One region of the Shewanella sp. 38A_GOM-205m genome, then DNA from elsewhere that is predicted to be linked to it. Evidence: predicted binding sites of a transcription regulator. Region 1 holds the regulator's gene; each other region holds the start of a gene.
What was found. The regulator MetJ, encoded in region 1, represses methionine synthesis genes. The targets are predictions, from matches to a motif close to TAGACGTCTAGACGTCTA.
Positions count from the first base shown of each region.

Region 2: msrA (peptide-methionine (S)-S-oxide reductase MsrA) is a predicted target of MetJ. The motif match lies at 1,126-1,143, and genes of this name have one in related genera.
Region 3: metH (methionine synthase) is a predicted target of MetJ. The motif match lies at 941-958, and genes of this name have one in related genera.

Region 1 is NZ_JADP01000020.1:58,635-60,907, forward strand. It holds gene metB (cystathionine gamma-synthase) at 1-1,084, opposite strand, end outside; gene metJ (met regulon transcriptional regulator MetJ) at 1,300-1,614, shown strand; gene N512_RS0113180 (sulfite exporter TauE/SafE family protein) at 1,691-2,273, shown strand, end outside.
Region 2 is NZ_JADP01000006.1:67,816-70,088, forward strand. It holds gene astE (succinylglutamate desuccinylase) at 1-851, opposite strand, end outside; gene msrA (peptide-methionine (S)-S-oxide reductase MsrA) at 1,148-1,627, shown strand; gene pgm (phosphoglucomutase (alpha-D-glucose-1,6-bisphosphate-dependent)) at 1,696-2,273, opposite strand, start outside.
Region 3 is NZ_JADP01000040.1:16,815-19,087, reverse strand. It holds cobalamin riboswitch at 1-32, opposite strand, end outside; gene N512_RS0117960 (histidine phosphatase family protein) at 121-864, opposite strand; gene metH (methionine synthase) at 1,107-2,273, shown strand, end outside.

The DNA of each region.
Region 1 (2,273 bases):
AGCGGATAAGCGTGTCTTTAATGCCGGCTTCGGCGCGAGCATCACACGCCATGGCTCTGTGGGTCATGGTGGCGGGCACGGCCACCAGGCTCTCAACCCCTCCCAGGCTCTCGGCCACGGAAAACAGCCTGAGCGCGCCGAGGAAGGCAACCACCTGCGCCTCATCACCCTTGAGCTCAAAACTCAGCATAGCGCCAAAGCCACTCTGCTGCCTGGCGGCAATCTCATGACCTGGGTGGCTCTTAAGCCCCGGATAGTAAACTTTGTCTACCACGGGACTCTGGCTTAGCAGCGCCACTATGCGCTCGGCATTGGCCTGATGCTCGCGGATCCTCAGCGCCAGAGTACGCAGGCCACGCAGGGTCAGGTAGCTGTCGAAGGCGCCACTGCTCAGCCCGAGCGTGTTGGACCACCAGTGCAGCTGCTCTGCCAGTTCAGGATCTTTGGCAATCACGGCGCCGCCCACCACATCGCTGTGGCCATTGATGTATTTAGTGGTCGAGTGCACCACTATATCGGCCCCCAACAGTAAAGGCTGTTGCAGCGCCGGCGATAAAAAAGTGTTGTCGACCACCACCAATGCGCCCAGCTGGTGGGCCGCCTCGGCAATAGCGGCAATATCCACTACCCGCAGCAGCGGATTGGACGGCGTCTCGAGCCACACCATGCGCGGCTTTTGCGCCAGGGCAGCGGCGAGTGCTTGCGGGTCGGTTTGATCCAAAACCTGCAAGCGAAACTGGCCCTTGGCAGCCAGATTGGTGAACAGCCTATAGCTACCGCCATAACAGTCATGGGGCACCAACAAGAGGTCATCCGGCCCCAGCAGGTTGACCACCAGAGTAATGGCCGCCATGCCGGTCGCTGTGATTGCCGCACTGCAGCCCTGTTCCAGCTCCCCCAAGGCATCCCCCAGAATGGAGCGGGTAGGATTACCCGAGCGGCTATAATCAAAGGCTCTTGGCTGAGTGTGGCCATCAAAGGCATAGTTGGTCGACAGATAGATGGGTGGCACCACGGCCCCGTGCTGGCTGTCTGATTCGATGCCCTGCCGGACCGCTGTGGTTGCTAATCGCCGCTCTGTCATAATCGACTCCTGAATGCTGAGGTTCGACACCATAAAGATGTCTGGACGTCTAAATCTAACCAATGACCATCCAGCCGTCAATAGGCATCAAGACGTTTGGACGTCCAAATGTATGGATTTCTGTTCATATTGCACAGATTTTGCAGGCAATCATTTGACTGTATCCTGTAAGGGTTTAAAATCTGCTGCGAATTAGTGAGATCACAGGTGAATCAATGACTGAATGGAATGGCGAATACATCAGCCCTTATGCCGAACACGGCAAGAAGAACGAGCAAGTGAAAAAAATCACTGTCTCTATTCCGTTGAAGGTGCTGAAAGTATTGACCGATGAGCGCACCCGGCGCCAGGTAAACAACCTGCGGCACGCCACAAACAGCGAACTGCTGTGCGAAGCCTTCCTGCATGCCTATACCGGCCAGCCACTGCCCAACGATGGGGATTTGTCCAAAGACAAACCCGACAGCATCCCGGAAGAGGCCAAGCGCATGATGGATGCCATGGGCATAGAATGGGAAGACATGGAGTAAGTGTGTTGTCCCTCAGAATTACCTTATAGTTGAACAAGGATCGCGGTGCGATCCTTGTCTTTTTTGGGGCTTGCGAATGTTGTCACTGATAGATCCCGTCACCCTGCTACTGGCGTCCCTGATCATATTTACCGGCGCCCTGACCCAGTCGTTGATAGGCTTTGGCTTGGCCGTGGTGGCCACACCTTTGCTGTATATCGTCGATCCGGAACTGGTTCCTGCCCCGGTTATCGCCATGGGTTTTTCCATCGCCCTGCTGACACTGGTACGCGAGCGTGGCCACCTGGAATTCAACGGCCTGCAATATGCCTTGTTGGGAAGGCTTCCCGGCGGCCTGATTGGCGCCACCCTGCTGTTGCTGGCGCCGCAGCCTATTCTGGGCTTGACCATAGCCTTGATTGTGGCCGTAGCCGTATTCCTCAGCCTTAGAAAGTACAGCATCAAGATCAACCGCCTCAGCCTGTTTATTGCCGGGATATTTTCCGGGATCTTCGGTACCGTGGCCGCCATAGGCGGACCGCCGATGGCCCTGCTGCTGGCGGGTAAGGATGCCAGTCAGTTCCGCGCAGCGCTGTCGGCCTTCTTCATCTTCAGCTCATTGATAGCCTTGATTATTCTCGGCTGTTTTGGCCTCTTGACCTTGAGACACCTATGGCTTT
Region 2 (2,273 bases), on a different contig from region 1:
AATTCAAAGTCGTCGGCCTGCTTATTGATGACCCTACAGACCTGATAGATATTGACCCGCTCAAGCGCCTGCTCCTCGAGTTCCAGCGATTGCTTGCAGATCAAACGGCTCAGCATCTCCCGGGTGGCGATAAAACGTGTCATATCGTTTTGTCCCATGGGGTAAACCTTGCCAAGCTCAATGGTAAAGGCGTCGGCGCCAAACTGATTTGACGAGAAATAGCTGAAAGTGGTTGTGGGTTCGTGATGCAGCAACACGGTATCGACTCCGGCCGCCTCCAGAAACATCAATTGTTCACGGCTGTAATCCTTACCCGGTCGATAGGGATAGATGGCAAACTTTTCATGCTTGGAGCCGCGAATGGCGGTGTGCAGATCGTAATGGATCCTCTGTCTTGCCCCTTGTGGTGCGTCTTCGAAGAAACGTGTGACATAATTTTCCAGCTTCTTGGCGCGGATCCGCTCCGGGTTCACCAGCCCGGGGGGATTGGAATGTTCACCACTGAACAGCCGGTTGAGGTTTTCATCGACAATACGGGTGCCACGGTTAATTGCCGCCGGATTACCGAACATGAACAGTACTCGCTGCCCTACCCGTATTTCTTGCTTTAACAGCGACTTGATAATGCCATTACACAGTTCGATAGGTGCAGTTTCATTGCCGTGTACCCCGGATGACAGCACGATATCTTTATCACTCTGGTTGTCCAGAGGTTCAAACAGCAAGACTCCTGTGTCCCAAATCGCTATCCGGGTGTGGTCGCCAAGCGTGCCACTAATACTCTCCAATGAATTGGGGTTATTCAGAGTCAATGACAGGAAGTCAGGATTATCCTTCAGGGCTTGTAACACGAAATACTCCTTCTTATTGCCGATTTGGCTGTTGTTTCCATTAACGCTGTCTCCTGGGAACTTGTTGCAATGCGTTTGCTTGTTGAGACCAGCGCCAGAGAGCAAGGTTTCATAGTACCACAGCTTATTAAATTGGTGATGTGACCAAAGCTATCCAATGCCAGGCTTGCGAACTGGTTTCAGATAGTTCTTATCTAACTAAGGAGCAAAAAAGCCACTCCGACAAATACACCACTTGCGCCGGAAAAACTTATCACGCATAATTTTGGCCATCTGGACATCTAGAGGTAAATTTAATGGCGGTAGCAACATTCGGTGGCGGTTGTTTTTGGGGGGTGGAGTATTTCTTTCGTCAAGTGCCCGGGGTATTAAACGCCACCAGTGGTTATATGGGCGGTGATGATAGAATCAACCGCTATGAAGAGGTAAAACAGGGAAACAGCGGCCATGCCGAAGTGGTTCAGGTGGAGTTCGATGAAGCCCGGGTTTCATTTACCGAGCTGCTGCAAGTTTTCTGGAGTAATCACAACCCCACCAGTCTCAATCGCCAAGGTGGTGATATCGGCACCCAGTATCGGAGCGTGATTTTTTTTCATAGCAAAGAGCAGAAGGAGCAGGCTGAGGCCTCAAAACTGGCGTTGGCTCGCAGTGGTAAGTGGGGTCAGCGGCACATAGTGACGGAAATTGTTCCAGTGAAACAGTTTCATCGTGCGGAAGAATATCATCAGGATTATATCCAGAAGAATAACTTGCCCAGTTGCCATCTTGAATATTGATCCCCGGAAATAAAAAGCGCAACTGTGTTCACGGCTGCGCTTTTTACTGAATTGGCAATCTCTTAAGCTCAGTTCGGCTTGCCTTTTAGGGCGCTGGTTATCAGAGCTCTCGCCTGTTCCAGTATCTGCTGCAGATGCTGCTCGCTGACAAAGCTTTCGGCGTAAATTTTATAGAGTGCCTCAGTGCCTGAAGGTCTGGCGGCAAACCAGCCGTTGTCGGTTAGCACCTTAATACCGCCAATGGCACCATCATTGCCAGGGGCCTTGGTCAGTACCGCCTTAATCTTGTCTCCGGCCAAAGTCTCTGCCCCCAGGGTATCTGCATTGAGGGTGGCAAAACGCGCCTTTTGCTTGGCATTGATGGGGCTGTCTATCCGTTTGTAGAAGCATTGACCGTGTATGGCAGCCAGTTCTGCATAACGCTCGGCTGGTTTTTTGCCGGTTACGGCGAGGATTTCAGCGGCCAGCAGCCCGAGAATAAAACCGTCTTTGTCCGTGCACCAGGTTGTGCCGTCACGTCGAAGGAAGGCGGCGCCGGCACTTTCTTCGCCGCCAAAGGCCAGGATGGCTTCACTCAAACCACTGACAAACCACTTGAAACCAACCGGCACTTCACAAAGCTTGCGACCGTGTGAGGCAACTATCT
Region 3 (2,273 bases), on a different contig from region 1:
AAGGTGCCAACACCCTGGCTGCTGCCGCACTTGGCGGCCATTTGGGGTTATTATCCCGGTTTTATCGCCCGGCACAATTGCCTGGCGCAATCACCGCCGGGCGTTAGGCTAAGGCCCGTACTATTGCGGCCAGTGGAGCTTGCTGAAACACTGCCATTCTTGGTCACTTTCACCGCTGGCATCACGGCTGGCATAGAGGGTTATTCTGACCCAGGCCGCATAAGGTAGCTCCAAGGCGTTGAACACTGCCGCAGGCGGCATCTGCCCCGGCAGCAAAATCTCGGCCAGTAGCAACCGGATAACCCCGCTGTGAGTCAGGATCAGTGCCGCATCGGCGCTTGCTGAAGAACCAGAATCTCCTGAAACAGAGCTTTCGGAAGAACTAACCTCTCTAGCAAGCCAGCGCTGCACCATAGTCTGCCAGCCATCCAACACCCGGCTACGAAAGGCTGGCAGCGATTCCCCGCCCGGCGGAGTATTGGCCACGGGGTCACGCCAGAAGGCTTCAGCCGCCTCGCTATGCTGCTGATAGACACTCGCCACCTTCATGCCGTCCCAGTCACCGAAGTCCAGCTCCCAGAGCCAGTCATGCTGCTGCAGCGGCGCCGGGAAATAATCAGGCATATCGGCCTTGAGCTCGGCGGCAAAGGCCTGGCAACGCTGGGCCGGGGAGCTCAGCAGCGCCAGGCGTTCGGGCTGGCTCGGTAACTGCTCCAGCGCACTACTGATAGCCCGCCAGCTGCGCCACATCTGCGCTTTGCCCTCATCGCTCAGGGCCACATCACTGCGGCCGCGGATAATCTCGCCGCCTTCACATTCGCCGTGCCGCAGCAGATAGATATTCAGTTGCCTATGTTCAGCCACACACTTCTCCCGTCAGAGTCCCGGTGGTTACCGGGCCAATTTAACCTTGCCGCAGACCGCCGGAATCCGTATATTATGGACGTCTATACGTATAAATGTCCAAAATAACTTTCCGCGCCCACACACGCCTTTGGCTATCATGCCAGATAGTGCCCCGGGCGTCAGGTCGGCAGAGATGATGTCGCGGATGCCAAGCGCCGCGAATGTAAAACAGCAATAAGACAGGTATGAAAGGTAACCCTATGGCGACTTCCCAGCACTCCCCTAGCCAGACAGAGCTCAAGCTCAAACAGACCCTCGAAGAGCGGATCCTGATTTTAGATGGCGCCATGGGCACCATGATCCAGGACTACAAGCTGGAAGAAGCCGATTACCGCGGCGAGCGCTTCAAAGATTGGCATTGCGATGTCAAAGGCAACAATGATCTGCTGGTACTGACCCAGAGCGAGATCATCAAGACCATTCACAGGGAATACCTGCTGGCCGGTGCCGACATCATAGAAACCAACACCTTCAACGCCACCACCATTGCCATGGCCGACTACGAGATGCAGAGCCTGGCGGCGGAGATCAATTACCAAGGCGCCAGAATAGCCCGAGAAGTGGCCGATGAAGTGGCCGCCACCAGCGGTATTCCCCGCTATGTGGCCGGGGTGCTCGGCCCCACCAACCGCACCTGTTCCATCAGCCCGGATGTGAATGACCCCGGCTTTCGCAACATACATTTCGACGATCTTGTATTGGCCTACAGCGAATCCACCGAGGCGCTGATCGCCGGTGGCGCCGACATCATCCTGGTGGAAACCATCTTCGATACCCTCAATGCCAAAGCGGCGCTGTTTGCCATCGAAAATGTGTTCGAGAAACTGCAGCAAAGGTTGCCGGTGATGATTTCCGGCACCATTACCGATGCCTCGGGCCGCACCCTGACAGGGCAAACCACAGAGGCCTTTTACCATTCTCTCAGACATATCAAGCCGCTGAGCATAGGCCTCAACTGCGCCCTGGGCCCGAAAGAACTGCGGCCCTATGTCGAGGAGCTTTCCCGTATCAGCGAGTGCTTTGTCTCGGCGCACCCCAATGCCGGTCTGCCCAATGAATTCGGCGGCTATGACGAGACTCCAGCGGAGATGGCAAGCGTGATAGGCCCCTGGGCCGAAGAGGGGCTGCTCAATATTGTCGGCGGCTGCTGCGGCACCACGCCTGCGCATATCAAGGCGATTTCTGAAGCCGTTAGCCTTCATGCACCAAGGCCGCTGCCTGAGCTGCCGGTGGCATGTCGCCTCTCCGGACTGGAACCCCTGACCATAGATGCAAGCAGCCTGTTTGTGAATGTGGGCGAGCGAACCAATGTCACCGGCTCGGCCAGGTTTCTCAAGTTAATCAAAGAAGGCCAGTACGAAACCGCG